One region of the Pseudomonas cichorii genome, then DNA from elsewhere that is predicted to be linked to it. Evidence: predicted binding sites of a transcription regulator. Region 1 holds the regulator's gene; the other holds the start of a gene.
The links. The regulator LexA, encoded in region 1, represses DNA repair genes until DNA is damaged. The targets are predictions, from matches to a motif close to CTGTNTNNNNANACAG.

Region 1 (15,205 bases):
GGCGGTAATTCGTTACAGCCGCAAGACCAAAGAGCAATATGTCCAGACCGAAGTGGAAGGCAAGCCGACCGGCTGGCGTGCTTTCTATGATGGCGGTGTCTGGAAGGTCGAAGACAAGCGCTGATCAAGTGTGCCCGGCGCAGGTCGGGCACAGTTTGCCCAGGAGGCTCCAGGCGGGTTTGACCCTGCCGGGAGCTTTGGCGCTTGTGGCCATGCTCTTTTTATCTGACCGTTATGGAGAATGCCGCCATGGCCTATGAGCTCTATACCCGCACCAATCAGAAGATCTACTTTGCCGGGCTTGCGCTTGAAGCGCTGGGCAAGGCCGAGAAAGGTCAGGCCATCAATGCCCAGGCGTTGTTACAGGCCGAGCGTGAATCCGTCCTGTTTCATTTGTATGGCGCGCTGCTGGGGTTGTGTCATGAAATTGCCGGTTTCTACCGGTTGCCTCAGGCCAATGCACCACGAGCCGAGCTGCTGTTGACCCAGGAAGTGCTGGACGCCGTAGCAATCCCGGAAATGGCCGAACTGGTCGAGTTGGCGCGCAACAGGGAAACCTGGCTGGCGCAGCTTCTGTCGGCCTACAACGCCTTGTTTGAACCGCCTCGCGCTCCTAAAGCTCCCAAGGGAGATGTCACCCAGCCGATGATTGTGGCGGTAAATCTGGACGACAAACCGGCCTTTGAGCTGACTCGTGAGGAACTGGAAGGCTGGCGGCAACAACTAAAGGGTCTGGCCATTCGTTTTCGTGAAGGCTTGAGCGAGTGCTAAAACCAATGATCTACAGGCTGGCAGACTGTTACAATGCTGGCCTTTCGCGGAGTATTTGTACTGATGCCTACCTCTTTTCTTGAAATTGTCGAACTACCTGACGGCCGCATAGAGTTGCGTCGCGCCGATGATGAAGGGGCGCTGGTTACCCTCGATTTCTCTGCAGATGCCAAGTCTTTCATGCAAGGTCAGCATGTCGAGATTGCCAAGGCGATGCTGAGCGTAGGTGTGCAGATGGCCGGACGGTTGGCTGAAGGTGAGCTTGAGAAGGACTCGGGGCCTCGGGTCCTTCATTAACGGCTGGGCAATCAATCAGCCCAGTCGAATATTCAAACTCTGCGCATCCCCGATCCGCGCCGCTTTCACCAGTTGCTGACGAGCAGCGGAACCCAGCGGATTGATCCAGCTGACTACCGTATGGCTGCGTCCCAGTCTAAGCGCTTCGCGAGTCAACTCCAGTGCGCTTTGATTCCCCCGAGGTTGCAATAGCAGTATTCGCTCTCTGTTGAGGCCTGCATCCCTCAGCCATGTCTGGGTAAGGCTTGGGGGTGGCGCAATCAGAGTCAGCCAGCGGTCGTTGGTGTCCTGGCTCAGTTCCCGAAGGATAGGTGCCATAAGGCTCAGGCAGCTCCCGGCTGCGCCACGCAATGTCAGTTCACTGAAGGCTTCTGGCTCGTTGCCCCAGGCCTTTTCGGTATCTTCGGCAATCATCGGGGCGAGTGGCTGGGCCAGGAACGCCTCGAACAGTGGTAATTGCGTGTGCGGTGCTTGATGGAACTGCATAACGTCTCCTTAGCGGCGAATGACGCCGACACTCAGGCCTTCGATCACCAGCTCCTGATCCTTGAGGTCGACCTCGATAGGTGCGAACTCGGGGTTTTCAGCAATGAGCCAGACCTTGCTGCCTTCACGTTTGAAGCGTTTTACCGTGACCTCGTCGCCGATCCGTGCAACCACGATCTGGCCGTTGCGAGCCTCACGGGTGGTGTGTACGGCCAGGAGGTCGCCATCGAGTATGCCGATATCCTTCATGCTCATGCCGTGGACCCGAAGCAGGTAGTCGGCACTTGGATGAAAGAAGGTCGGGTTGATGTTGCAGGACTCTTCGATATGCTGCTGGGCCAGGATCGGCGCACCCGCGGCAACGCGGCCAATGATCGGCAGGCTGTTCTCGTCAGGCTTTGCCTCGAAACCGGGGATGCGGATGCCGCGTGACGCACCCGGAGTCATTTCGATGGCGCCCTTGCGGGCCAGTGCCTTGAGGTGTTCTTCCGCCGCGTTGGGGGATTTGAAGCCCAGTTCCTGAGCGATTTCCGCGCGGGTAGGCGGGTAGCCATTGTCTTCGAGGCAGCGTTTGATGAAGCCCAGAATCTCGGCTTGGCGTGGCGTCAGTTTGATCATGGCAGGCGCTCTGTCTTTTTATACAGTGACTGGGATTATATACAGTGAAGGCGTGTTGGCAATCGTCCTTTTCATTTTCGTCGCCCGACGGTCGGGTTGCAGTCTGTCTGCAAGAGGTCGGATAAGTGACTGTTCGGCCACTCTATGAACAGCCCGCTTGACAAGAGGCCCGGCTGATACGTATGTTTCAAACGTTCGTTTGTTAGGCAGAGAGCCATGGCCCAGTCGGAAACCGTTGAACGCATTCTTGATGCTGCCGAGCAATTGTTCGCAGAAAAAGGCTTTGCCGAAACCTCCTTGCGTCTGATAACCAGCAAGGCGTCGGTCAATCTGGCTGCGGTGAACTATCACTTCGGTTCCAAGAAGGCATTGATCCAGGCGGTTTTCTCGCGTTTTCTGGGGCCTTTCTGCATCAGTCTCGAACGCGAGCTGGAGCGTCGTCAGGCCAGGCCCGAGCAAAAGCCAACGCTTGAAGAGTTGCTGGAGATGCTTGTCGAGCAGGCGCTGGTGGTTCAGCCGCGCAGCGGCAATGACCTGTCGATCTTCATGCGCCTGCTGGGGCTTGCGTTCAGTCAGAGCCAAGGTCACTTGCGTCGCTATCTGGAAGACATGTACGGCAAGGTGTTCCGCCGCTACATGACCCTGGTCAACGAAGCTGCCCCGCGCATTCCACCTATCGAGCTGTTCTGGCGCGTGCACTTCATGCTGGGTGCTGCAGCCTTCAGTATGTCCGGTATCAAGGCCTTGCGTGCCATCGCCGAGACCGATTTCGGCGTCAACACGTCCATCGAGCAGGTCATGCGCCTTATGGTGCCATTCCTGGCAGCCGGCATGCGTGCCGAAACCGGTGTGACAGACGCCGCCATGATCGCAGCGCAGCTCAAGCCGCGCACCAAAAGCTCCTCAAGCGCCCCCGTCGCCGCCAAGGCCTGACGATTCCTGGATGCGCTCGCATTGCGCGAGGCTCCAGGATCAAGCACCATGCCCGGATTGATTGGTAATGGTGTGTTAAGGGTTTTTCTATGAGTTCAGGCCTGCAAGGCTCCCTGATGGTCGATGTCGCCGGTACCTGGTTGACCGCCGAAGACCGTCAGTTTCTGCGTCAGCCCGAAGTGGGCGGTTTGATTATCTTTGCCCGTAACATCGAGCACCCGCGGCAAGTACGCGAGTTGAGCGCGGCCATTCGTGCCATTCGCCCTGACTTGCTGCTGGCCGTGGATCAGGAAGGCGGCAGGGTCCAGCGTCTGCGACAGGGTTTCGTGCGTTTGCCTGCGATGCGTGCCATTGCCGACAAGCCAGATGCCGAATCATTGGCCGAGCATTGCGGCTGGCTGATGGCGACCGAAGTGCTGGCTGTTGGCCTGGACCTGAGTTTCGCCCCGGTACTGGACCTCGATTTCCAGCGTAGCGCTGTGGTGGGAACCCGTTCCTTCGAGGGCGATCCCGAGCGCGCGGCCTTGCTGGCCGGTGCTTTTATCCGTGGTATGCAGGCTGCCGGCATGGCGGCCACCGGCAAGCACTTTCCGGGTCATGGCTGGGCGGAAGCCGATTCCCATGTGGCAATCCCCAATGACGAGCGCAGCCTGGACGAGATTCGCAGCAAGGATCTCGTGCCTTTTGCACGTCTGAGTAAACAACTGGCGGCGGTGATGCCTGCCCATGTCATCTATCCGCAGGTCGATTCGCAGCCTGCCGGGTTCTCCCGTCGCTGGTTGCAGGAGATCCTGCGCGGCGAACTGCAATTTGACGGTGTCATCTTCAGTGATGACCTGTCCATGGCAGGTGCTCATGTGGTGGGCGATGCGGCCAGTCGCATCGAGGCTGCGCTGACGGCCGGTTGTGACATGGGCCTGGTCTGCAATGACCGTGCTGCCGCCGAGCTGGCCCTGAGCGCTGCGCAACGTCTGAAGGTCAAGCCTTCTGCGCGTACCGCCCGCATGCGTGGCCAGGCTCATGCTTCGACGGATTATCGCCAGCATCCGCGCTGGCTGACGGCGCTTCAGGCGCTGCGCAATGCCCAATTGATCGATTAAGGATTTGCAATGACGGTTTACGCGATTATCGGCGGAACAGGCCTGACCCAGCTTGAAGGTCTGAACATTCGCCAGTCCCTGCCCATGAACACGCCTTATGGCGCGCCGTCGGGCGAAATTCAGATCGGTGACTATGCCGGTCGCGAAGTGATGTTCCTGGCCCGTCACGGCCATCCTCATCGCCTGCCGCCGCATCAGGTCAACTACCGCGCCAACATCTGGGCCTTGAAGCAGGCCGGTGCGCAAGCGATTCTGGCCGTGAATGCCGTGGGCGGTATTCATCCGGCCATGGGAACCGGCCATTTCTGCGTGCCCCATGATCTGGTGGATTACACCAGCGGTCGCCAGCACACCTTCTTTGCCGACGATCTGGAGCAGGTCACCCATATCGATTTCAGCTACCCCTACAGCGAGGCGCTGCGCGATCGTCTGATTGCGGCACTGGCGGCTGAAGGGTGCGAGTTCAGTGATCGTGGCGTGTATGCCTGCACCCAGGGGCCGCGTCTGGAGACGGTGGCCGAGATCGTTCGTCTTGAGCGTGATGGCTGCGACATCGTCGGCATGACCGGTATGCCTGAAGCGGCACTGGCCCGTGAGCTGGAGCTGGATTACGCCTGTCTGGCGCTGGTGGTCAATCCGGCTGCGGGCAAGTCGAAGGCTGTTATCACCATGGCCGAGATCGAGCAGGCGCTGCGTGATGGCATGGGTAAAGTGAAATCCACTCTGGCGCGGGTGCTTTCGGCAGAATAAAACCCACCCCGTGTGAGCGGATTTATTCGCGAAGAGGCTTCTCGCGAATGAATTCGCTCCCACAGGGGGCGGATTATTTCCTGCCTTTCTTCGGCGCAGCCGGCAATGGCGCGAACAGCGCCTTCAGGTCTTCGTCCCGTAGCTTCCAGTCTCCTGCCGAGCGGCCATCCAGGACGCCTGCTGCCAGGGCCGATTTTTCCTGCTGCAAGCGCTGGATTTTTTCTTCCACGGTGCCGCGGGCAATCATCTTGTAGACGAACACTGGCTTGTCCTGACCGATGCGGTAGGCGCGGTCGGTGGCCTGGTTTTCTGCGGCCGGGTTCCACCATGGGTCATAGTGAATCACGGTGTCGGCAGCGGTCAGGTTCAGGCCGGTACCACCGGCTTTCAGGCTGATAAGGAATACCGGCAGCTTGCCGTTCTGGAAGTCGTGGATCGGTGTGCGGCGGTCACGGGTCGAGCCTGTGAGCAGGGCGTAGGGAATGCCGCGCTGTTCAAGCTCTTGCTCGATCAGGGTCAGCATCGAGGTGAACTGCGAGAACAGCAGGATCTTGCGACCTTCGGCCAACAGTTCCTCGAACATCTCCATCAGGCTTTGCAGTTTGGCCGAGCTGCCCTGTTTGCCAGGAACCGGCATGTCGTCGTTGACCAGGCGCAGGTCGCAGCAGACCTGACGCAGCTTGAGCAGGGCTTCAAGAATGATGATCTGGCTGCGGGCCACGCCCTTGCGGGTGATCTCGTCGCGAACCTTCTTGTCCATGGCCAGGCGCACGGTCTCGTAGACGTCGCGTTGCGCGTCATTGAGTTCGACCCAGTGAATGATCTCGGTCTTGGGTGGCAGTTCGGTCGCGACCTGTTCCTTGGTGCGGCGCAGCAGGAACGGTTTGATGCGGGCGTTGAGGTGGTGCAGACGATCCACGTTGCCGTGTTTTTCGATGGCTGTCCGGTAGTTGCTGTTGAATTCCTTGCTGCTGCCCAGCCAGCCGGGCATCAGGAAGTGGAACAGCGACCACAGTTCGCCCAGGTGGTTTTCCAGCGGCGTGCCACTCAGGCAAAGGCGCTGGCGGGCATTGAGGTTGCGGGCTGCCTGGGCAGCCTTGCTGTTGGGGTTCTTGATGTATTGCGCTTCATCGAGAATCAGCACGTGCAGCGGCAGTTTCTCCAGCAGTTCAAGATCTCGTGGCAGCAGGGCGTAGGTAGTCAGGATCAGGTCGTAGTCCTGGAGGTTGCTGGCTTCCTGATGACGATTGGCGCCATACAGGGCCAGGACCTTGAGTTGCGGTGTGAAGTTTTCGGCTTCGTCCAGCCAGTTGGGGATCAGGCTGGTGGGCATGACGGCCAGGGCAGGGCGATCCAGGCGCCCGGCCTGTTTCTCCATCAACAGGTGCGTCAGGGTTTGCAGGGTCTTGCCCAGGCCCATGTCGTCTGCCAGCACGCCGCCCACTTCCAGCTCGCGCAGGGATTGCATCCAGCTCAGGCCTTCCAGCTGATAAGTGCGCAGCGTGGCATTCAGCCCTTCGGGCAGGCTGACCGGCGCATCCTTGATGTTCACCAGCCGTTCGGCGAACTGGCGCAGCCGGTCGCCGCCCTGCCATACCAGTGGCATATCATCGAGTTCGGTCAGGCGCGCAGCATCGGCCCGGCTCATGCGCAGCGTGTTGCTGTCTTCCTCGCGCCAGTAGAAATCGCCCAGGGTCGCAAGCACCGGTTTGAGCCGCCCGTAAGGCAGTGCGACCTGTACCGGGCCGCCGCCACTCTGGGTGAAGTGGTTGAGCTGGACCAGCAACTGTTCTTCATCGCCGCGCTTGGCAACGGCCGAAGGGCTCATCAGTTCCGGATGGCTGCGAAGCAGGTTGATCAGGATCGGCAGCAGGCTCAGGCGTTCGCCGTTGACGATGATGCCCAGTTCCAGGTCGAACCAGTCGCGTTCGGTTTCTTCGTCGATGACGGCATACCAGTCATCCACGGGCGTGACATCGAAGCCGAAGTCATCGCGTATCTCGATTTCCCAGCCTTGCTCGCGCAGCCTTGGCAGATCGTCCAGCACAAAATGCAGCCACGCTTTGTCGGTGGGCAGTTCATACATGTCCCCGGCGCTGTCGGGCAGGGCCTTGCTTTGCCGGGTAGCGACCTTGAAGCCGATATCGTTCAGTTGCTGGCGATATTGCCGCTCCTGCTCGCCCTGGCGGCGTATGCGCAGGGTTTCGGTTTCGGTGTGCTCGATGATGTCGCTCTTCTGGTTGACCAGATCGCTGCCCAGGGAACTGACCAGAATGCTGACGTTGGTCGTGCCAACGGCATAGTGCTTGCCATAGGCGAAGGCCAGCGCTGCCCGATGCTGGATATGACGCTGCATGCGCCCGTTGCGCGGCTCATAGGCGCTGAACTCGACACTGGCCAGAATCAGGCGCGGTACGGGTTTCATATCGTCGATCAGGCGTTCGGGCAGAGTGGCCTTGGGCTCGACGACCTCGGGAGTGTGCGAGGCCATGGCGGCGGCAATGGCAGGCTTGTTTGCCGGGTCCTGCAGGAAGTGCATGGCTGCTACGCAGTGCTTGCAGTCATTGTGTACAGGACAGGTGCATTTGCAGACCAGGAAATTCTTGTAGCGATCCGGATCCTTGAACAGCAGGGTCTGGGTGTAGAGCTCGTACCCCGAGCCCCGGCAGGTGGTGCGAATGATCTGCGGGCTGGACTCTTCGAGTGCGATGCGTTTTTGCAGGGCGTAGCCGTACCCCCGCTCAAGAGTCTGGGGTTTGAATAGCTGTGTCCATGCAGAGGCAAGGACTTTTTCGAGAATGGACGACACAGTTTTAAAAAGCCCTACGCCGTAGCGATGCTCAAAAGAAAGGGAGCGTAGTCGCGCTCCTGAATGCTCAAAGGGGAGAAACTTTTATCAGCAGGGCCAGATTGCTGTTATCCAGATAGATCAGCTCGCCGTTCTTGACCCTGGCGCTCTGTTTCATGCGCTCACTGCTGATCAATATGCCATGGGGATCAAGCTGGTTGATCCAGAAGTCCGCAGAGATATCGGTAAAGCGTGCGATGGCCAGGCTGATGGTGCCCTCTACCGGGAAGTGGCCGAGTTGTTCCTGGCCGCTGGTCACGGCCATTTTGCTGTTTTCGGTGCCGATGTCCTGTTGCCAGGCCTTTTGCAGCAGCACTTGATATTTGCCGCTGTCCTGAAGCTTTTTGGTCATGTCGTTCAAGGCAGGGCTTCGCTCGTTGCTGGAGTCGATGCGTTTGGCGCCCGCGCTCCAGTCTTCAGGGGCGAACTGCAATGTTGCGGCAGGCTCGCCGAGCTGGCGAAACAGGATCATTTCCACCTGATACAGGCTGTCGGCAAAGGCTGTCGGGGCGACAAGCGTCAGCAGCAGGATCAATGAACGAAACAGACGCATGGATGAATCCTTCAAGCAGTTTTCGGGGTCAGGCGCTCAAGCAGCGCTTCGATCGTATTGAAGCGCTCTTCGGGGCGCTCCATGGGGACCATGAATTTGAAGAGTGTGGCACCTTCGAACTTGTAGCGGTTGGGCTGGCTCTGGATCAGTTTGATCAGTGTCAGCGGGTCAACCGGTGTATCGGCTGCAAATTCCAGACGTCCACCCTGAGGCCCGGCATCGATCTTGCGGATGCCCAGTTGCTCGGCATGCAGCTTGAGCTGTGTGATGCGTATCAGGCTCTTGGTGGGTTCTGGCAGCAGGCCGAAGCGGTCGATCATCTCCACTTGCAGGTCCTTGAGTCCATCCTCGTCGGCGGCATTGGCAATGCGCTTGTAGAGAATCAGTCGGGTATGAACATCCGGAAGGTACGACTCGGGAATCAGTGCCGGAACCCGCAGGTTGATTTCCGGCCCACCGCCCAGTGGCTGGTCGAGGTTCGGCTGTTCGCCCTTGCGGATCGACTTGACGGCGCGTTCGAGCATTTCCATGTACAGCGTGAAGCCGACGGCCTGGATCTGGCCGCTCTGGCCGTCGCCCAGCAGTTCGCCGGCACCACGGATTTCCAGGTCGTTGGTGGCCAGTACAAAGCCTGCGCCCAGGTCCTGGGTGTTGGCGATGGCTTCCAGGCGCTTTTCCGCATCCGGCGTGATCTGCTTGCGTGGCGGTGTCAGCAGGTAGGCGTAGGCCTGGTGGTGGCTGCGCCCGACCCGGCCGCGTAACTGGTGCAACTGCGCCAGCCCGAATTTGTCGGCACGTTCGATGATGATGGTGTTGGCGCTTGGCACGTCGATGCCGGTCTCGATGATGGTCGAGGCGATCAGCACGTTGAAGCGCTTGTGGTAGAAGTCGCTCATCACCTGTTCGAGTTCTCGTTCGCGCATCTGGCCGTGGCCGATGCCGATACGTGCCTCGGGCACCAGTTCGGCCAGGTCGGCGGCGCATTTCTCGATGGTCTTGACGTCGTTGTGCAGGTAATAGACCTGACCGCCGCGCAGCAGCTCGCGCAACAGCGCTTCCTTGATGGTCGGCTTGTTCTGCTCCATGACGAAAGTGCGCACCGAAAGCCTGCGGGCAGGTGGTGTGGCGATGATCGACAGGTCGCGCATGCCCGACACTGCCATGTTCAAGGTGCGCGGGATCGGTGTAGCGGTCAGGGTCAGGATATCGACTTCACTGCGCAGGGCCTTGAGCTGTTCCTTCTGACGCACTCCGAAACGGTGCTCTTCGTCGATGATCACCAGCCCCAGATTCTTGATTTTCACATCGTCCTGCAGCAGCTTGTGGGTGCCGATGACGATGTCGATCTTGCCTTCGGCCAGATCGGCCACGGCAGCGTTCACTTCCTTGGCGGACTTGAAGCGGCTCATGACCTCGACCCGGACCGGCCAGTCTGCAAAGCGGTCACGGAAGCTGTTGTAGTGTTGCTGGGCGAGCAGGGTAGTGGGCACCAGAATCGCCACCTGACGTCCGCCGTGTACCGCAATGAACGCGGCGCGCATTGCCACTTCGGTCTTGCCGAAACCCACGTCGCCGCAGACCAGCCGGTCCATGGGCTTGGGCGCCAGCATGTCGGCGCGCACCGCTTCGATGGTGGTCTGCTGGTCCGGGGTTTCCTCGAACGGGAACCCGGCGCTGAAGGTTGCGTAATCGGCTTTCGGGTCTGCGAAAGCGTAGCCTTCGCGGGCAGCCCGGCGAGCATAGATATCCAGCAACTCGGCTGCCACGTCGCGTACCTGCTCGGCGGCCTTGCGCTTGGCTTTCTGCCAGGTTTCCGAACCCAGGCGGTGCAGCGGCGCGGTATCGTCGTCGCTGCCGGTGTAGCGGGCGATCAGGTGCAGGTTGGCGACCGGCACATACAATTTGGCGTCTTCGGCGTAGGCCAGCATCAGGAATTCGGCCACCTGATTTTCGACTTCCAGTGTCGCCAGCCCCAGGTAGCGGCCAACGCCATGATCGATATGCACCACCGGCGCGCCTTCGCGCAGCTCGGTGAGGTTCTTGATCACGGCATCGTTATTGCCACCGTCGTTGCGTTTTTCGCGGCGCCGACGCTGCATGACCCGCTGACCGAACAACGGGCTCTCGGCCACCAGCGCAAGCGCGGGTTGCTCCAGCACCAGGCCTTCGTCCAGAGGCGCAATGGTGATTGCCAACCGGTCCTTGCCGTTGACGAAGTCCAGCCAGTTGTCGACGGTTTTGGGGCGCAGTTTCAGGCGATCCAGCAGTTCCAGCAGCACCTCGCGGCGCCCGGCGGATTCGGCGGTGAACAGCACGCGACCGGGGAACTCATCGAGAAAGCTCGACAGCGCGGCAAGCGGCTGGCTGGCCTTGGCTTCGATGGCCAGATCCGGCAGGCCCTGGGCCGGGAAGCGTTCGCGGCCGACGCCGGGCTCGACATCCTGCTGGCTGGCAACCACACGCGGCCAGCTTTTCAGGCGTGAAAAGCAGTCTTCCACCGGCAGGAACAGTTCGGCAGGCGGCAACAGCGGGCGATCGGGATCGATGCGGCGTTCTTCGTAGCGGTTGCGCACATCGTTCCAGAAGTTTTCGGCGGCCTGTTCGATACCCGGCAGCGAGAACACCTGAGTGTCCTGGGGCAGGTAATCGAACAGGGTCGAGGTTTCTTCGAAGAACAGCGGAATGTAGTACTCGATACCGGCTGGCGTGATACCGCTGCTCAGGTCCTGGAAGATCGTGCTGCGCCGGAAGTCCACGTCGAAGCGCTCGCGAAAACGGGCCTTGAAGCGCGTGACTTCTTCTTTTTGCAGCGGGAATTCCCGGGCCGGCAGCAGCCGGACCGACTCGACCTTGTCTATGGAGCGCTGTGTGTCAGGGTCGAAGGTGCGCAGGGTTTCGATTTCGTCGTCGAACAGGTCGATCCGGTAAGGCACCTTGCTGCCCATCGGGAACAGATCGATCAGCGCGCCGCGCACCGTGAACTCGCCATGCTCATAAACCGTATCGACGTAGCGATAGCCGCTGGCTTCCAGGCGCGTACGCATGGCTTCGACATCGAGCTTCTGGCCGACGTCCAGCACCAGGCTGCTGCCCAGCAGGAACCGGGTCGGAGCCAGCCGATGTAGGGCCGTGGTGATGGGGACTACCAATACGCCATGATCCAGTTCCGGCAGACTGTAGAGGCTGGCGATCCGCTGGGAAATGATGTCCTGGTGCGGTGAGAACAGGTCGTAGGGCAGGGTTTCCCAGTCCGGAAAGTGCAGGACCGGCAGCGTCGGCGCGAAGAACCTCAGCTCCTGTTCCAGCCGCTCGGCGCTCTGGCTGTCGGCGGTCAAAAGCAGGGTGAAGCGCTTGGCAGCGCTTGCGGCCTCGGCAATCGCCAGGCTCAGTGCGGCACCGGGAAGGTTGCCCCAGTGTTGTTTGCCAGCAGCGGCAGGAAGAAGCGGTAGACGCAGAACGGGCACGGAAGGTCAGGCTCCAGGCGTTGCGACAGGGGCGGCGATTGTACCGGTGGAAGGTGGTGCCTGTCAGTTTTCAGGTCGGTTTTGAGGCGTAAAAGTCCTGCTCGGAAATTTCCTGCGTGTACAAGGAACAAATGTAGTGCGCATTGATCTGACAACGGCGCATTGCTCATAAACAAAGGCGGCGGCATAATGTAGCCCCTTTTTTCAGCCCCTACATGTGGAAGGTTCCCGTGACTCAGAAGCCCGACCAGTGTCTTGGTGAATGGATCGATCGTGAAGCACTCGCCGAGGCGATGATCCCGCTTATCGGTCAGCTCTACCGCAATAACAATGTGGTGAGTTCGATCTATGGCCGCAGCCTGATCAACCGTTCAGTCATCGCGATTCTCAAAGCTCACCGCTTTGCGCGTCATCGCCAGTCCGACGCACTTGAGTTGTCCGTGCACGAGACTTTCCCGCTCGTCAAAGCGATGAGTGAGCTTGAGCTGGGCGCCGCTTCGGTGGACCTGGGCAAGCTGGCCGTGAAATTCAAGACCGAAGGCAACGGTCGTTCCGCAGAGCAATTCGTGCGTGACGAGCTGGCCAGTGTGGTTGGCAAGAAAAACGCCACTCCAGCCAAAGGCACTGATGTCGTGCTTTATGGTTTCGGCCGTATCGGTCGTCTGCTGGCCCGCATCCTGATCGAGAAGACCGGTGGCGGCGAAGGTCTGCGCCTGCGTGCCATCGTTGTCCGCAAAGGCGCGGAAAACGATCTGGTCAAGCGTGCCAGCCTGCTGCGTCGTGACTCGGTACATGGTCCGTTCGATGGCACCATCACCATCGACGAAGCCAACAGCACCCTGACTGCCAACGGCAACCTGATCCAGATCATTTACGCCAAGAACCCTGCCGAGGTGGATTACACCCAGTACGGTATCAAGGACGCCCTGCTGGTGGACAACACCGGTGTGTGGCGTGATGCCGACGGCCTGGGCCAGCACCTGGCATGCCCGGGTATCGATCGCGTCGTTCTGACTGCGCCTGGCAAGGGCAAGCTGAAGAACATCGTTCACGGTATCAACCACGGTGAAATCACTGCTGACGACAAGATCGTGTCCGCTGCATCCTGCACCACCAACGCCATCGTGCCGGTGCTCAAGGCTGTCAACGACAAGTTCGGTATCGTCAACGGTCACGTTGAAACGGTTCACTCGTACACCAACGACCAGAACCTGATCGACAACTTCCACAAGGGCGATCGTCGTGGCCGTAGCGCTGCGCTGAACATGGTCATCACCGAAACCGGTGCTGCCACTGCTGCTGCCAAAGCCCTGCCTGAACTGGCTGGCAAGCTGACCGGCAACGCTATCCGCGTACCGACGCCGAACGTTTCCATGGCCATTCTCAACCTCAACCTTGAGAAAGCCACCAGCCGCGAAGAAATGAACGAGTACCTGCGTCACATGGCGTTGCACTCGGACCTGCACAAGCAGATCGACTTCGTTAACTCGCTGGAAGTGGTTTCCACTGACTTCGTAGGCTCGCGTCACGCCGGTGTCGTGGATGGCGAAGCAACCATCGTCAACGATAACCGCGTTGTTCTGTACGTCTGGTACGACAACGAATTCGGTTACAGCTGCCAGGTTGTCCGCGTCATGGAAGATATCGCCGGCGTCAATCCGCCAGCCTTCCCGCAGTAATGATGTAGCTGCCCGGTCTTGCCGGGCAGTTCCCCAAACGGGCCGAATCCTGTATCTACAGGTTTCGGCCCGTTTTGTTTATGGAGAGTCGCTTGATGAGCGGTGGTTCGACGATGGATTGTTCGCAAAAGCAGCTCAAAAGCAGCTTCTTCCTGTTGTTCTTGACGATTTTCATTCCTTTTGGCTTGGGCCATTTCATCTCTTACATGTTCCGCACGGTCAATGCGGTGATCTATGTCGACTTGCAGGCCGACCTGGGTTTGCCTGCCAGCAGCCTGGGATTGTTGACGGGCGTGTATTTCCTGGCCTTCGCTGCGGCGCAGATTCCGCTGGGGGTCATGCTGGATCGTTACGGTCCGCGTAGCGTGCAGGCACCCATGTTGCTGCTGGCAGTGCTGGGCTCGGTGATCTTCAGCGTGTCCAGTACCGAAGCGGGCTTGATGATCGGGCGTGGCCTGATCGGTCTGGGGGTAGCCGGGTCGCTGATGAGTGCCATCAAGGCCTGTGCCATCTGGTTGCCGGTGGAGCGCTTGCCTCTGGTGACGGCTTGCCTGCTGTCCATTGGCGGGCTGGGGGCCATGGCTTCCACTACGCCGCTGCATGTGTTGCTTGGTTGGGTAACCTGGCGGGAGGCGTTTCTGATTCTGGCGCTGCTGACCTTTTGTGTCGCCGCCATTATCCATTTCAGCGTGCCCAAGGCTTACGAGGCCAAAAGCGTGCGTTACTCCGACATGTTTGCCGCTGTGGGCAAGCTTTACCTGTCATGGTCTTTCTGGCGTCTGGCCCTGTACTCGGTCTGTGCCCATGCCATCTATATGTCGGTGCTGTCGTTGTGGATGGGGCCGTGGCTGCACGATATGGCCGGGCTGAGTGATCCGGATATGGCCAGTGTGCTGCTGTTCGGCACTGTTGCCATGGTTGCCGGCTCCCTGGCATTTGGCGCGATCACTGATTATCTGCGCCGTTTCGGGGTGCAGCCGATCATGGTCTGTGGCGCGGGTATGGTGATCTTCATCGTCTTTCAGGGGCTCATGGCCAGCGGCCTGCCGGTTTCACCGTACCTGATTGCTATGGGTTTCAGCTTTTTTGGCACATCCACCACGATGAACTACGCAATCATTGCCCAATCGGTTTCCCCGGAATTGGCGGGCCGGGTGAGTTCATCCTTCAATCTGGTGCTGTTCGTACTCGCGTTCTTCCTGCAATGGCTGATGGGCGGCGTGTTGAATCTATGGCCAGCGGGTGAGGGTGCAGGGCCTCCGGTGGAGGCTTATCAGTGGTCGCTGGGCCTCATGATTGCCTTGCAGGTGCCGGGTGTATTGTTGTGGCTGAGTTTCAGGCCGTGGAAACTGAAGGCCTGAAAGTGAAATGCCCCGACACGGGGTCGGGGCATTACTGTCTGGCTTGAAGCGTGCTGTGAATCAGGCAGTCGCTGCAGCGCCAGGTGCTTGCAGTTGATGTCCGCCTTTGCGGAACAGCACCAGTGTAGCGACCAGACCCAGGATCGCGGCACCCGTCAGCCAGATGCCTGGTGCAGCCTTGTTATCCAGCACATGGATCAGGTAGGTGCATGCCGCTGGCGTGAAACCACCGAAAGTTGCGGTCGCCAGGCTGTAGGCCAGGGAGAAACCGGTGGTGCGCACGTCGACCGGCATGATTTCAGTCAGGGCTACCACCATGGCGCCGTTGTACGAGCCATACAGGAA
Region 2 (15,205 bases), 3.0 Mb from region 1:
CGCATCGAGATCTATCGCCCGCTGCTGGCTGACCCCATGGAAGTGCGGCGCTTGCGTGCGGCCAAGGCGCGCTTGAACAGAGGTGCCGGGTCCTGATTTTTTAAAAGCGCCAGACAGCAAAAAGCCCGGCATGCCGGGCTTTTTTGTGGAAACTGTTTCCGATTAATGCGGAGTTGTTTCCAGGGGTTCCTGCACAGGCACTGGAACAGTTTCGACACTGTCCACGTCCTTCTGGATCTGGTCCAGCAGCGAGCCTGGCTTGGCTGGCGCTTCGGGCGCTTGCTGTGGCTGGTTTTCAGCTGGAACTGTCTGGTTGCTGCTGTTGCCGAGAATGGCTTCATCGCGGCTTACGCCAGGCATGAAGTCACCGGACAGGCTGACCAGTTGGTCGTTACCGTTGAAGATCAGGCTGACGCGTTCCTGCTGGCGTTCACCGCCACCAGGCTGCAGGCTGTACAGGTAGTCCCAGCGATCAGTGTGAAATGTATCTGTCAACAGAGGGTTGCCCATGATAAACCGTACTTGTCGCCGGGTCATTCCGGGACGTAACTGGTCTATCATGTCCTGCGTGACGACATTTCCCTGTTGGATGTCGATTTTGTAAACCCCGGGGAATGAACAACCGGCGAGTGCGAGCAGTCCCACAAGGGTGAAACTGGTTAGCAAGAGCTTGGTGTTTTGCATCGGTGGGCGACTTCCACTATCTTGGCTGGGACAACGTAAACCCGGATCATACCTGCATTAAGAGAAGCTGCGAAGCAGCGTCTGCGAGAAAGCTGACCATGGTTGAAAATAGCGAACTACGTAAAGCAGGACTTAAGGTGACCTTACCACGGGTCAAAATCCTTCAAATGCTCGATTCTGCCGAGCAGCGCCACATGAGTGCCGAAGATGTCTACAAGGCGCTGATGGAGGCTAGCGAGGATGTCGGTCTGGCCACGGTCTACCGTGTTCTGACTCAGTTTGAAGCTGCTGGATTGGTGGTTCGCCACAATTTCGACGGCGGTCATGCTGTGTTCGAGCTGGCTGATGGCGGCCACCACGACCATATGGTCAATGTGGAGTCCGGCGAGGTGATCGAGTTCTTCGACGAAGAAATCGAAAAGCTGCAAAAGGCTATCGTCGAGAGACACGGTTACGATCTGGTAGATCACAATCTTGTGCTCTACGTTCGTAACAAAAAGGCGTAAGCCTGCGACGACAAAGGCGACCTCAGGGTCGCCTTTGTGCTTTATGGATCATCAGTTTTTGGCGGTGATGACCATTTTCTTCGCGTGCGCCAGGGATTCCTTGGTCAGGTCGATGCCGCCGAGCATGCGCGCCACTTCTTCTATGCGTTCGTTCTTGTTGAGCTTCGAGACGGCGGTGCGGGTCGCGTCGCTGCCTCTGACCTTGTGTACGAACAAATGCTGATGGCCCTGCGCTGCCACCTGCGGCAGATGGGTCACGGTCATCACTTGCCCGCGCTCGCCCAGGCGGCGCAGTAGCTGGCCGACAATTTCGGCTGTCGGGCCGCCGATGCCTACATCGACCTCGTCGAATACCAGCGTTGGTACGCGGGAGGTCTGTGCGGTAATCACCTGAATGGCGAGGCTGATACGTGACAGCTCGCCACCCGAGGCTACCTTGGCCAGTGCTTTCAGTGGCTGCCCAGGGTTGGCGCTGACCAGTAATTCGACTTGTTCCAGCCCATGGGGAAGCAGGTCGTTGCCAGTATTGGGTTTCAACTCGATGGTGAATCGACCGCCGGGCATGCCCAGACGCTGGATTTCTTCCTCGACTGCGCTGGCCAGTTCGGTAGATGCGCGTTGGCGCGAATCGCTCAGCTCCCTGGCTTTTTCCTGATAGTGGCGGGCAAATGAAGCCAGTTCGTGCTCGAGTCGCTCGATGGATTCGTCGTTGGCATTCAGGGTTTCAATTTCATCCAGCAGCTTCTGTTGCAGTTCGCTCAGCTCGGTTGGCTGGATGCGGTGCTTGCGAGCCAGTGTGTAGATGCTGTCCAGACGCTCTTCGAGCTGTTGCAGGCGGGCCGGGTCGGCATCGAAGTGATCCAGGAAACGATTCAGTTCGCCGACGGCTTCTTCTATCTGTATCTGTGCGCTGGACAGCAGGCCGGTGGCTTCACTCAGGGCTGTGGGTGAATTGTTGATGCTGCCCAGGCGGTTCAGGCTGGCGGTCAATGCATTCAGCACATTGCCCGAATCGCTCTCGCTGCATTGCTCGACGACCTGGCGGCAGATGCTCAGCAGGCTTTCGGCGTTGGTCAGGTTCTTGTGTTCCTGCTCGAGCTGCTCCAGTTCGTTCTCGCCCAGGCTCAGGCTTTCCAGCTCTTCCAGTTGATAGCTGAGCAACTGGTGCCGTGCGCGCTGTTCGTCGCCAGAGTTGGAAAGCCGTTCCAGCTCCTGACGGGTCTGGCGCCAGCGTTGGGCGGCCAGTTGAACCTGGCGCGCCAGTTCGGTCGCGCCGGCGTACTCATCCAGCAAGCGTCTGTGGGTATCGGTTTTCAACAGCGACTGGTGTTCATGCTGGCTATGAATATCGATCAGCAGTTCGCCCAGGGCCTTGAGGTCGCCTTGGGGGCATGGCGTGCCGTTGATGTAGGAGCGTGAGCGCCCTTCAGCGGTAATGACTCGCCGCAGAATGCACGGGCCGTCGTTGTCCAGGTCGCGCTCTTTCAGCCAGGTTTGCGCTTCGGGAATATCGGACAGATCGAAGGTGGCCAGGATATCGGCCTTGTCGGCTCCGGGGCGAACGACGCCGCTGTCGGCGCGATCGCCGAGCGTCAGGCCCAGAGCGTCGAGCATGATCGACTTGCCGGCACCGGTTTCGCCAGTGATTACGCTCATGCCTCGATCCAGTTCCAGATCAAGGTGTTCGACGATGGCGTAGTTATGTACGGAAAGGTGCACCAGCATGGAGTGGCTCCCAAGCGATTTGTCTGGTTATTTATACAGTGTTTTATTTGGTTCTGACAATGCTTGAACTTAGCTCGATTTGATCGGTTATCGAGCTTTTTTAGTCCGGACCGTGATGAAAACGGCTCCGCTCAGCGTATGCATCGCTCAAGAAAATTTTCAGGCAATGCGCATATCCGTCGTGTCGAGCCCTTGAAGCCTGAAAATCCGTTCCCATATAGGGGGCAGAAGCGCGAGATGGGTTCGCGGACGTTTTTGAGAGGAGAACACTATGGCTGACGAACAGAATCTGGATGCGCAAACTCAGGACCAGGCTGGCGAGACAGCTTCGGGTGATGATCTGGCAACTCGTGTGCAGGTGCTCGAAGAGCAATTGACTGCGGCACAGGACCAGTCCCTGCGTGTTGCTGCGGATCTGCAGAACGTACGTCGTCGTGCAGAACAGGATGTGGAAAAGGCTCACAAATTCGCTCTTGAGAAGTTCGCTGGCGATCTGCTGCCTATCGTGGACAGCCTGGAGCGTGGTCTGGACCTGTCCAATCCGGACGACGAAAGCATTCGTCCGATGCGTGAAGGTATCGAGCTGACGCTCAAGATGTTCAACGACACCCTCAAGCGTTATCAGTTGGAGGCCATCGACCCGCACGGTCAGCCATTCAATGCCGAACATCATCAGGCAATGGCGATGCAGGAAAGCGCGGATGTCGAACCAAACAGCGTTCTGAAAGTGTTCCAGAAGGGTTATCAGCTCAACGGTCGTCTGCTGCGTCCGGCCATGGTCGTGGTCAGCAAGGCACCGTCGCCTGTTTCGCCATCAATTGATGAGCAGGCTTGAAATCAGCTGTCTGGCCCCCATTTATAGGCCAAGCGTTTAAGAGCTACCGCAATTTGTAAACGCAGTTGCGGCAACCCAATCAAAAGTTTCGGGAGAGTCAAAGATGGGCAAGATTATCGGTATTGACCTGGGGACCACCAACTCCTGCGTCTCTATTCTGGAAAACGGCAACGTCAAGGTTATCGAGAACGCCGAAGGCGCTCGTACTACTCCTTCGATCATTGCCTATGCCAACGATGGCGAAATCCTGGTCGGCCAGTCCGCCAAGCGTCAGGCGGTAACCAACCCGCATAACACTCTGTACGCAGTAAAGCGTCTGATCGGTCGTCGTTTTGAAGAAGACGTCGTACAGAAAGACATCCAGATGGTTCCGTACAAAATCGCCAAGGCTGACAACGGCGACGCCTGGGTTGAAGTAAATGGCCAGAAAATGGCTCCTCCTCAGATTTCTGCCGAAATCCTGAAGAAAATGAAGAAGACCGCCGAAGACTACCTCGGCGAGACGGTCACCGAAGCGGTCATCACCGTTCCGGCTTACTTCAACGACAGCCAGCGTCAGGCTACCAAGGATGCCGGTCGCATCGCGGGTCTGGACGTCAAACGTATCATCAACGAACCAACCGCAGCCGCTCTGGCTTACGGTATGGACAAGGCGAAGGGCGACCACACTGTCATCGTTTATGACCTGGGTGGCGGTACTTTCGACGTTTCGGTCATCGAAATTGCTGAAGTTGACGGCGAGCATCAGTTTGAAGTGCTGGCAACCAACGGCGACACCTTCCTGGGTGGTGAGGACTTCGACATTCGTCTGATCGACTACCTCGTCGACGAATTCAAGAAAGAAAGCGGCATGAACCTCAAAGGTGACCCGCTGGCGATGCAGCGTCTGAAAGAAGCTGCTGAAAAAGCCAAGATCGAGCTGTCTTCCAGCATGCAGACCGACGTCAACCTGCCGTACATCACTGCAGACGCTACCGGTCCAAAGCACTTGAACGTGAAAATCTCGCGCTCCAAGCTGGAATCGCTGGTTGAAGACCTGGTTCAGCGCACTATCGAGCCATGCCGTATCGCTCTGAAAGATGCCGGTATCGACATCGGTTCGATCAATGACGTGATCCTGGTCGGTGGCCAGACTCGTATGCCGCTGGTTCAGAAACTGGTAACCGAGTTCTTCGGTAAAGAAGCTCGTAAGGACGTCAACCCTGACGAAGCGGTTGCCATGGGTGCTGCTATCCAGGGCGCGGTACTGGCCGGTGACGTCAAGGACGTTCTGCTGCTGGACGTCAGCCCGCTGACTCTGGGTATCGAAACCATGGGCGGCGTGATGACTGCGCTGATCGAGAAAAACACCACGATTCCTACCAAGAAATCGCAAGTGTTCTCGACTGCCGATGACAACCAGAACGCTGTAACCATTCACGTACTGCAAGGTGAGCGTAAGCAAGCCGGTCAGAACAAGTCCCTGGGCAAGTTCGACCTGGCCGAGATTCCACCAGCTCCACGTGGCGTTCCGCAGATCGAGGTCACCTTCGACATCGACGCCAACGGCATCCTGCACGTAGGCGCGAAAGACAAGGCGACTGGCAAGCAGCAGTCCATCGTGATCAAGGCTAACTCGGGTCTGTCGGATGAAGAAATCCAGCAGATGATCCGCGACGCTGAAGCTAACAGCGAAGAAGACCGTAAGTTTGAAGAGCTGGCATCTGCCCGTAACCAGGGTGATGCGCTGGTTCACTCGACTCGCAAGATGATCAGCGATGCTGGCGACAAAGTGACCGCAGAAGAGAAGACCGCTGTCGAGGCTGCTCTGGTTGCTCTGGAAGCTGCCGTGAAAGGCGACGACAAGGCTGCTATCGAAGCCAAGATCGAAGAGCTGTCCAAGGTTTCCGCGCCAATCGCTCAGAAAATGTACGCTGAGCAGGCTGAAAACCCTGAAGCGGCTGCCAAGCCTGCTGAAGAGAAAGCCAAGGCTGACGACGTGGTCGACGCCGAGTTTGAAGAAGTGAAAGACAACAAGTAAGCGCAGGCTTGCTTGAAAGCCAGTTGACCCGTTCCGAGCGGTGGCTGGTAGGATGTCGCCGCGCGGGAGCTTGCTCCCGCGTTGGCGTGTCTGGAGCAGGCAAAATTCCGGCGTTCGGGTCAAGGTCCGTACGCCCTGTGGCAAGGTCGTCATGCTCCTGCGTGGCGATTCGTTCTGCCGCTTTCTCGGTCAGGCAACTGGCTGTCTAAACAAGACCAGGATCGTTGAATTGACGTGAGTTGGGTCCGGGCCTGTATGGGGCTCAACGAGTTTGGCAAGGCTCAGGAGGGTCTTGCCGAACGTCCTCAAGAGTGCGGAAGAATTATGGCAAAGCGTGATTATTATGAAGTGTTGGGGGTGGAGCGGGGTGCCAGCGAGGCTGAGCTGAAGAAGGCTTATCGCCGCCTTGCGATGAAGCACCACCCAGACCGCAACCCTGATGACAAGGCTGCGGAAGAGCTGTTCAAAGAGGCCAATGAGGCCTATGAAGTTCTGTCCGATGCCAGCAAGCGTGCGGCATACGATCAGTACGGCCACGCCGGCATAGACCCGAGCATGGGTGGCGGTGGTTTCGGTGGCGGCGCTGGCGGTGCGAACTTCTCCGATATTTTCGGTGACGTGTTCAGCGACTTCTTCGGTGGTGGCCGTGGTGGTGGCGGTCGTGGCGGCGCACAGCGCGGTAGCGATCTGCGTTACACCCTGGAACTGGACCTCGAAGAAGCGGTTCGCGGTACGACCGTGAATATCCGTGTTCCGACGCTGGTCAATTGCAAACCTTGCGATGGCAGCGGTGCGAAGAAAGGTTCTTCGCCGGTCACTTGTCCGACATGCGGCGGCATTGGTCAGGTGCGCATGCAGCAGGGGTTCTTCTCCGTGCAGCAAACCTGTCCTCGTTGCCATGGTCACGGCAAGATCATTTCCGATCCGTGCGATTCGTGCCATGGCGAAGGCCGTGTCGAAGAATCCAAGACCCTCTCGGTCAAGGTTCCGCCAGGTGTCGATACCGGTGACCGCATTCGTCTGTCCGGCGAAGGCGAGGTGGGCTCCCAGGGCGGGCCGACCGGCGACCTGTACGTTGTGATCAATGTGCGTGAACACGCCATTTTCCAGCGCGACGGCAAGCATCTGTATTGCGAAGTGCCAATCAGCTTCACTGACGCGGCGCTGGGTGGCGAGCTTGAAGTGCCGACGCTGGATGGTCGGGTCAAGTTGAAGATCCCTGAAGGCACCCAGACCGGCAAGCAGTTCCGCTTGCGTGGCAAGGGTGTGGCTCCGGTGCGTGGCGGCGGTGCTGGCGACTTGATGTGTCGTGTTGCGGTTGAAACGCCGGTCAACCTCGGCAAGCGTCAGCGTGAACTGCTTGAAGAGTTCCGTACTTCGCTTGAAGGCGACGACTCTCACTCTCCGAAAGCCAGTGGCTGGTTCGAGGGTGTGAAGCGTTTCTTCGGTGACTTGTAAGGGCTGACTGGGCAGGAGAAGGTTATGCGACGTATTGCTGTGGTAGGCGCCGCCGGGCGCATGGGTAAGACTTTGATTGAGGCGGTTCTGTCGGCGCCGGGCGCCGGGCTGACGGCAGCCATTGATCGTCCGGACAGCACGCTGGTGGGTGCTGATGCCGGAGAGCTGGCTGCGCTGGGTCGTATCGGCGTGCCGTTGTCGGGTGATGTTGCCCGGGTTGCCGATGAGTTCGATGTGTTGATCGACTTCACGCACCCTACGGTGACGCTCAAGAATCTGGCTTTCTGCCGCAAGGCGGGCAAGGCCATGATCATCGGCACCACGGGTTTCAGTGCTGAAGAGAAGCTGCAACTGGTTGAGGCAGCGAAAGAGATCCCTATCGTTTTCGCTGCCAACTTCAGCGTGGGTGTGAACCTCTGCCTGAAGCTGCTGGATACGGCTGCTCGCGTGCTGGGCGACGACGTCGATATCGAAATCACCGAAGCTCACCACCGTCACAAGGTCGATGCGCCTTCGGGTACTGCATTGCGTATGGGCGAAGTGGTTGCCGAGGCGCTGGGTCGTGATCTGGAAAAGGTCGCTGTCCATAGTCGTGAAGGTCAGACCGGTGCTCGTGATCGTCAGGCGATTGGTTTTGCGACCATCAGGGCTGGCGATATCGTGGGTGACCATACGGTCTTGTTCGCCGCTGATGGCGAGCGCGTGGAAATCACCCACAAGGCATCCAGCCGGATGACGTTTGCCAAGGGAGCCGTCCGGGCTGCCATGTGGCTCGATGGTAGGGCTCCTGGTCTTTATGACATGCAGGACGTGCTGGAGCTGCGTTGATTGTGAGTGCCGGATTCAGCCTTGTCGCATTCCGTGGGTTTTCGGGCTCATTGGTGGTAGACCAAAAAAGGCTTTTTCTGTAAGCTACAGCTTTAGTGTGTCCACTAAAAGCGCGCAGATGAATCTATAAGAAAGCGGGGTGACGTATCTACGTCATTCCGCTTTTTTGCAACCTGCGAACGCCCTTTCAGGCTTTATTTACGGGAGGTCTTCTTGACTAAGCCAGCCATACTTGCCCTTGCTGATGGCAGCATTTTTCGCGGCGAAGCCATTGGAGCCGACGGCCAGACCGTTGGTGAGGTGGTGTTCAACACCGCAATGACCGGCTATCAGGAAATCCTTACCGATCCTTCCTATGCCCAGCAAATCGTTACTCTGACTTACCCGCACATCGGCAACACAGGCACCACGCCTGAAGACGCCGAGTCGAATCGCGTCTGGTCCGCAGGCCTGGTTATCCGTGACCTGCCTCTGGTCTCCAGCAACTGGCGTAACAAGCAGCCTCTGGACGAATACCTCAAGGCCAACAACGTTGTTGCCATCGCAGGTATCGATACCCGCCGTCTGACCCGCATCCTGCGTGAGAAAGGTGCTCAGAACGGCTGCATCATCGCCGGTGACAACATTTCCGAAGAGGCCGCAATCGCAGCCGCTCGCGGCTTCCCGGGCCTCAAGGGCATGGACCTGGCCAAGGAAGTCAGCACCAAGGAAAGCTACGAGTGGCGTTCCAGCGTCTGGAGCCTGAAAACCGACAGCCACCCTGAAATCGCCGCTGCCGAGCTGCCGTACCACGTCGTGGCCTACGACTACGGCGTCAAGGTCAATATCCTGCGCATGCTGGTCGAGCGCGGTTGCCGCGTTACTGTTGTTCCGGCGCAAACGCCTGCCAGCGATGTACTGGCCTACAGCCCAGACGGTGTTTTCCTGTCCAACGGCCCTGGCGACCCAGAGCCATGCGACTACGCCATCAAGGCCATCAAGGAAGTCCTGGAAACCGAGATTCCGGTTTTCGGTATCTGCCTGGGTCACCAGTTGCTGGCTCTGGCTTCCGGCGCCAAGACGGTAAAAATGGGTCACGGCCACCACGGTGCCAACCACCCGGTCCAGGATCTGGACACCGGCGTCGTCATGATCACCAGCCAGAACCACGGTTTTGCGGTTGATGAATCGACTCTGCCGAGCAACGTTCGCGCTATCCACAAGTCGCTGTTTGACGGCACCCTGCAAGGTATCGAGCGCACCGACAAGAGCGCCTTCAGCTTCCAGGGTCACCCTGAAGCAAGTCCGGGTCCAAATGACGTGGCTCCCCTGTTTGACCGCTTTATCGAAGCCATGGCCAAGCGACGCTGACCGGCTGCCTTGAGAATGTAGTAAGCACGTGCCCAGGGTGGCCCCGGATAATGAATCCGGTTGTCGCCACCCAGGTCACCGCAAAGAAATGTTCAAGACGGCTTGCCGACTGACCTACGGATTTGAGTGACAACCCCATGCCAAAACGTACAGATATTAAAAGCATCCTGATTCTCGGCGCCGGTCCTATCGTGATCGGTCAGGCCTGTGAATTCGACTACTCCGGCGCCCAGGCCTGCAAGGCACTGCGCGAAGAGGGTTACCGCGTCATCCTGGTGAACTCCAACCCGGCGACCATCATGACCGACCCGGCCATGGCCGACGCGACCTACATCGAGCCGATCAAGTGGCAGACCGTTGCCAAGATCATCGAAAAAGAGCGTCCGGATGCAGTACTGCCTACCATGGGCGGCCAGACTGCACTGAACTGCGCACTGGATCTGGAGCGCGAAGGCGTTCTGGAGAAGTTCGGCGTTGAAATGATCGGCGCCAATGCCGACACCATCGACAAGGCCGAAGACCGTTCGCGTTTCGACAAGGCCATGAAATCCATCGGTCTGGAATGCCCGCGCTCCGGCATTGCCCACACTATGGAAGAAGCCAACGCAGTTCTCGAAAAACTGGGCTTCCCTTGCATCATCCGTCCATCGTTCACCATGGGCGGCACCGGTGGCGGTATCGCCTACAACCGTGAAGAGTTCGAAGAAATCTGCGCTCGTGGTCTGGATCTTTCGCCGACCAAAGAGCTGCTGATCGACGAATCGCTGATCGGCTGGAAAGAGTACGAAATGGAAGTTGTCCGCGACAAGAAGGACAACTGCATCATCGTCTGCTCCATCGAAAACTTCGACCCGATGGGTGTGCACACCGGTGACTCGATCACTGTTGCGCCAGCACAGACCCTGACGGACAAGGAATACCAGATCCTGCGTAACGCCTCCCTGGCTGTTCTGCGCGAGATCGGCGTCGAAACCGGCGGTTCCAACGTGCAGTTCGGTATCTGCCCGGACACTGGCCGCATGGTCGTGATCGAGATGAACCCACGGGTTTCCCGCTCCTCCGCGCTGGCCTCCAAGGCTACCGGTTTCCCGATTGCCAAGGTCGCTGCCAAACTGGCGGTCGGCTACACCCTCGACGAACTGCAGAACGACATCACCGGTGGCAAGACCCCGGCGTCCTTCGAGCCGTCCATCGACTACGTCGTGACCAAGCTGCCGCGCTTTGCCTTCGAGAAGTTCTCCAAGGCCGACGCTCGCCTGACCACTCAGATGAAGTCGGTCGGTGAAGTCATGGCTATCGGCCGTACCTTCCAGGAATCCCTGCAGAAAGCCCTGCGCGGTCTGGAAGTCGGCGTCTGCGGTCTCGATCCAAAGCTGGATCTGAGCCATCCGGAAAGCATGAGCACCCTCAAGCGCGAGCTGACCGTTCCGGGTGCAGAGCGCATCTGGTACGTCGCCGACGCTTTCCGTGCTGGTCTGACCGTCGAAGAAATCTTCGAAATGAACATGATCGACCCTTGGTTCCTGGTGCAGATCGAAGATCTGATCAAGGAAGAAGAAAAGGTCAAGACCCTGGGTCTTTCGGCCATCGATCGTGATCTGATGTTCCGCCTCAAGCGCAAGGGCTTCTCCGATGCGCGTCTGGCCAAGCTGCTGGGCGTTACCGAGAAGAACCTGCGTACTCATCGTCAGAAGCTGGAAGTGTTCCCGGTCTACAAGCGCGTCGACACCTGCGCTGCCGAGTTCGCGACCGACACCGCTTATCTGTACTCGACGTACGAAGAAGAGTGCGAGGCCAACCCGTCGACTCGTGACAAGATCATGATCCTGGGTGGCGGTCCTAACCGTATCGGCCAGGGCATCGAGTTCGACTACTGCTGCGTACACGCGGCTCTGGCGCTGCGCGAAGACGGGTACGAGACCATCATGGTCAACTGCAACCCGGAAACCGTTTCTACCGATTACGACACGTCCGACCGTCTGTACTTCGAGCCTGTCACTCTGGAAGACGTTCTGGAAATCGTGCGCGTCGAGAAGCCTAAAGGCGTCATCGTCCAGTACGGCGGCCAGACCCCTCTGAAACTGGCTCGCGCCCTGGAAGCTGCTGGCGTGCCGATTATCGGCACCAGCCCTGACGCCATCGACCGTGCAGAAGATCGTGAGCGCTTCCAGCAGATGGTTGAGCGCCTGAACCTGCGTCAGCCGCCAAACGCCACCGTGCGCAGCGAAGACGAAGCCATTCGTGCCGCCGCAAAAATCGGTTACCCGCTGGTTGTGCGTCCATCCTACGTACTGGGCGGCCGGGCGATGGAAATCGTCTACCAGGAAGAAGAGCTTAAGCGCTACCTGCGTGAAGCCGTTCAGGTTTCCAACGATAGCCCGGTCTTGCTGGACCACTTCCTGAACTGCGCCATCGAAATGGACGTCGATGCTGTCTGCGACGGTACCGATGTCGTGATCGGTGCGATCATGCAGCACATCGAGCAGGCGGGCGTTCACTCCGGTGACTCCGCATGTTCGCTGCCGCCTTACTCGCTGCCGGCTCACATCCAGGACGAGATGCGCGAACAGGTCAAGAAAATGGCTCTGGAGCTGGGCGTTGTCGGTCTGATGAACGTTCAGCTGGCGTTGCAAGGCGAGGACATCTACGTCATCGAAGTGAACCCGCGTGCATCCCGTACCGTGCCTTTCGTGTCCAAGTGCATCGGTGTTTCCCTGGCGATGATCGCTGCTCGCGTCATGGCGGGTAAAACCCTGAAAGAGCTGGGTTTCACCAAGGAAATCATTCCGAACTTCTACAGTGTGAAAGAGGCGGTCTTCCCGTTCGCCAAGTTCCCGGGTGTTGACCCGATCCTCGGCCCAGAGATGAAGTCGACCGGTGAAGTGATGGGCGTGGGCGACACCTTCGGTGAAGCTTTTGCCAAGGCCCAGGTTGGCGCCAGCGAGATTCTGCCGACAGGTGGTACTGCATTCATCAGCGTGCGCAATGACGACAAGCCTCTGGTGGCCGGCGTCGCTCGCGACCTGATCAACCTCGGTTTCGAGATCGTGGCGACCGCCGGTACGGCCAAGCTGATCGAAGCTGCTGGCCTGAAGGTGCGTCGCGTCAACAAGGTGACCGAAGGTCGTCCACACGTGGTCGACATGATCAAGAATGACGAAGTCACTCTGATCATCAACACCACAGAAGGCCGTCAGTCCATCGCTGACTCCTACTCCATTCGTCGTAACGCCTTGCAGCACAAGATTTACTGCACCACTACTATTGCTGCAGGCGAAGCCATCTGCGAAGCGCTCAAGTTCGGTCCGGAAAAGACCGTGCGTCGCTTGCAGGATCTACATGCAGGACTGAAGGCATGATCAAATACCCAATGACTGTCCAGGGCGCTCGCGCCCTGGAAGAAGAGTTGACGCATCTGACCAAGGTGATTCGTCCAAAACTCAGCCAGGACATCGGTACTGCGCGTGAGCTGGGCGATCTCAAGGAAAATGCCGAATACCATGCTGCCCGCGAGCAGCAGGGTATGGTCGAGGCGCGGATCCGTGATATCGAAGGCCGCATGCAGAATGCGGTCATCATCGACGTCACTACCATTCCTCATACCGGGAAGGTGATTTTCGGGACGACTGTCCAGATCGCCAACGTTGAAACCGACGAGTCTGTGACCTATCAGATCGTGGGTGAAGATGAGGCCGATATCAAGCTGGGCAAAATTTCCGTTGGTTCGCCTATCGCCCGTGCATTGATTGCCAAGGAAGAGGGCGATGTGGTGACGGTGAAAACGCCTAGCGGTGTCATCGAGTACGAGATCGTTGAAGTCCGTCACGTTTGATGGGTTGCGCCCGTTTCCAGCGGGCGCAATAGTCTGGCAGCTTGTCCAGACCTTATGGGTGGGCGGGCTGGTCCTTTTGCACCTGGCGACATTGGCGGTGCTCGATCAGACAGGCCTTGCGCCGCTGTTCATCGATCAGTTCGCCAATCGTGCGAGTGCTCTGCTGGTAGCTTTTGCGGCAGCCTGTGTGGTGTTGCAACTGACGTTGCTGGTTCGCTTCGAGCGTCTGGCAAGTGTCTGGCGGGATTTTCGCGGGCAATTGCTTTCAATTGCATTGTTGTCGTCAGCGGCTTATTACGTGCTGCGGCACTGGTTTGCCGGTGCATTGCACTGGCAACTGCTGAGTTATCTGGTGCTGGCATTGAGCGGCTTGTTGCTGGTCTTGCAGCCGGTGCCGGGAAGGAGCAGCAGGGCGCGCTGAAGGCGCCCTGGCTTTTAAAATCAGCTTGCGCGGTGGACGTTGGACAGTTGCTTGTTTACCTTTGGGTTCTTGCGATAGATCAGCGCCATTTTGCCGATGACCTGTACGAGGTCCGCTGAACCGGCCTTGCAGAGTTCTGCAATGGTCTGAAGGCGGCTTTCGCGATCGAGGATATTGAGTTTGATCTTGATCAGCTCGTGATCGCTCAGTGCGCGCTCGAGTTCGGCGAGCACACCTTCAGTCAAACCATTGTCAGCCACTATCAATACTGGTTTCAGATGGTGGCCAATGGATTTGTATTGTTTCTTCTGCTCTTGAGTGAGCGGCATAATCTGACCCCTGCGTCTGATCTTGTAAAAAAGCGGCGGCCAGTTTACCCGAGCGAGTCCGGGACCGCCCAGTTAATCACGACTCGTTTTATTTTTGAGGTGCCCCGTGGCCCGTTCCAAGACAAGCCATAATTGGCTCAAAGAACACTTTGATGACAAATACGTCAAAATGGCGCAGAAGGACGGCTACCGTTCTCGTGCCAGCTACAAGCTCCTGGAGATCCAGGAGAAGGACAAGATTATCCGTCCGGGCATGACGGTCATCGACCTGGGCGCGGCTCCAGGCGGGTGGTCGCAGGTGACCAGTCGTCTGATTGGTGGTCAGGGTCGCCTGATTGCGTCCGATATTCTGGAGATGGACAGCATCCCCGATGTGACCTTCATCAAGGGTGACTTCACCGAGGACGCCGTTCTCGCTCAAATTCTGGAAGCTGTAGGTAATACACAGGTAGACCTTGTGATTTCCGATATGGCCCCCAATATGAGTGGATTGAGCGCAGTGGACATGCCTCGGGCAATGTTCCTGTGTGAGCTGGCTCTGGATCTTGCCGGTCGGGTCTTGCGCCCGGGTGGCGATTTTCTGATCAAGGTCTTCCAGGGTGAAGGCTTTGATGTGTACCACAAGGATATTCGCAAGCTGTTCGACAAGGTGCAGATGCGCAAGCCATTGTCGTCGCGCGACAGGTCCCGTGAGCAATATCTGCTGGCTCGCGGTTTCCGCGCAGTCGAAGGCGCTGCCAGTGATGAGCGTCTTTGAGGGCGGTCGATAGGTTTTTTCAAATGGCTATGCGGATGGCGCATGTATGACCATCATGTAGTCAAAGTTTCACAAAGGGTTACAGACGGTGCCTGCCACATCTGTAGGTTCTGTAGTAAGTTAGGCCGGTGAATATCATGCGAGGCACGCTTCCTGCGTGGAGCTTGCTTCAGAGGGTAGCTAATTGAACGATATGGCAAAGAATTTGATCCTGTGGTTGATCATCGCGGCAGTCCTTGTGACGGTGATGAACAACTTCTCCAGCCCGAACGAGCCGCAGACCCTCAACTACTCCGAGTTCATCCAGCAGGTCAAGGATGGCAAGGTCGAGAAGGTTTCCGTGGACGGCGCTGTCATTACAGGCAAGCGCAGTGATGGCGACACCTTCAAGACCATCCGCCCGGCCATTGCAGACAACGGTCTGATTGGTGATCTGGTCGATAACAATGTAGTGGTCGAA

Region 2: a site for LexA is predicted at 2,939-2,954, ahead of recN (DNA repair protein RecN). Genes of this name have one in related genera too.

What each region holds. Positions count from the first base shown of each region.
Region 1 is NZ_CP074349.1:3,798,287-3,813,491, reverse strand. It holds gene topA (type I DNA topoisomerase) at 1-124, shown strand, start outside; gene KGD89_RS15805 (DUF6586 family protein) at 250-771, shown strand; gene KGD89_RS15800 (hypothetical protein) at 835-1,068, shown strand; gene sulA (SOS-induced cell division inhibitor SulA) at 1,084-1,554, opposite strand; gene lexA (transcriptional repressor LexA) at 1,564-2,172, opposite strand; gene psrA (transcriptional regulator PsrA) at 2,389-3,105, shown strand; gene nagZ (beta-N-acetylhexosaminidase) at 3,207-4,205, shown strand; gene KGD89_RS15775 (S-methyl-5'-thioinosine phosphorylase) at 4,215-4,955, shown strand; gene KGD89_RS15770 (DEAD/DEAH box helicase) at 5,029-7,764, opposite strand; gene KGD89_RS15765 (CsiV family protein) at 7,832-8,356, opposite strand; gene mfd (transcription-repair coupling factor) at 8,368-11,820, opposite strand; gene KGD89_RS15755 (glyceraldehyde-3-phosphate dehydrogenase) at 12,036-13,499, shown strand; gene KGD89_RS15750 (MFS transporter) at 13,595-14,860, shown strand; gene tcuC (MFS transporter) at 14,921-15,205, opposite strand, start outside.
Region 2 is NZ_CP074349.1:844,890-860,094, forward strand. It holds gene KGD89_RS03750 (RnfH family protein) at 1-96, shown strand, start outside; gene KGD89_RS03755 (outer membrane protein assembly factor BamE) at 163-684, opposite strand; gene fur (ferric iron uptake transcriptional regulator) at 783-1,190, shown strand; gene recN (DNA repair protein RecN) at 1,242-2,915, opposite strand; gene grpE (nucleotide exchange factor GrpE) at 3,187-3,750, shown strand; gene dnaK (molecular chaperone DnaK) at 3,854-5,770, shown strand; gene dnaJ (molecular chaperone DnaJ) at 6,095-7,228, shown strand; gene dapB (4-hydroxy-tetrahydrodipicolinate reductase) at 7,253-8,056, shown strand; gene carA (glutamine-hydrolyzing carbamoyl-phosphate synthase small subunit) at 8,270-9,406, shown strand; gene carB (carbamoyl-phosphate synthase large subunit) at 9,544-12,765, shown strand; gene greA (transcription elongation factor GreA) at 12,762-13,238, shown strand; gene KGD89_RS03805 (MFS transporter) at 13,297-13,659, shown strand; gene KGD89_RS03810 (YhbY family RNA-binding protein) at 13,680-13,988, opposite strand; gene rlmE (23S rRNA (uridine(2552)-2'-O)-methyltransferase RlmE) at 14,095-14,745, shown strand; gene ftsH (ATP-dependent zinc metalloprotease FtsH) at 14,939-15,205, shown strand, end outside.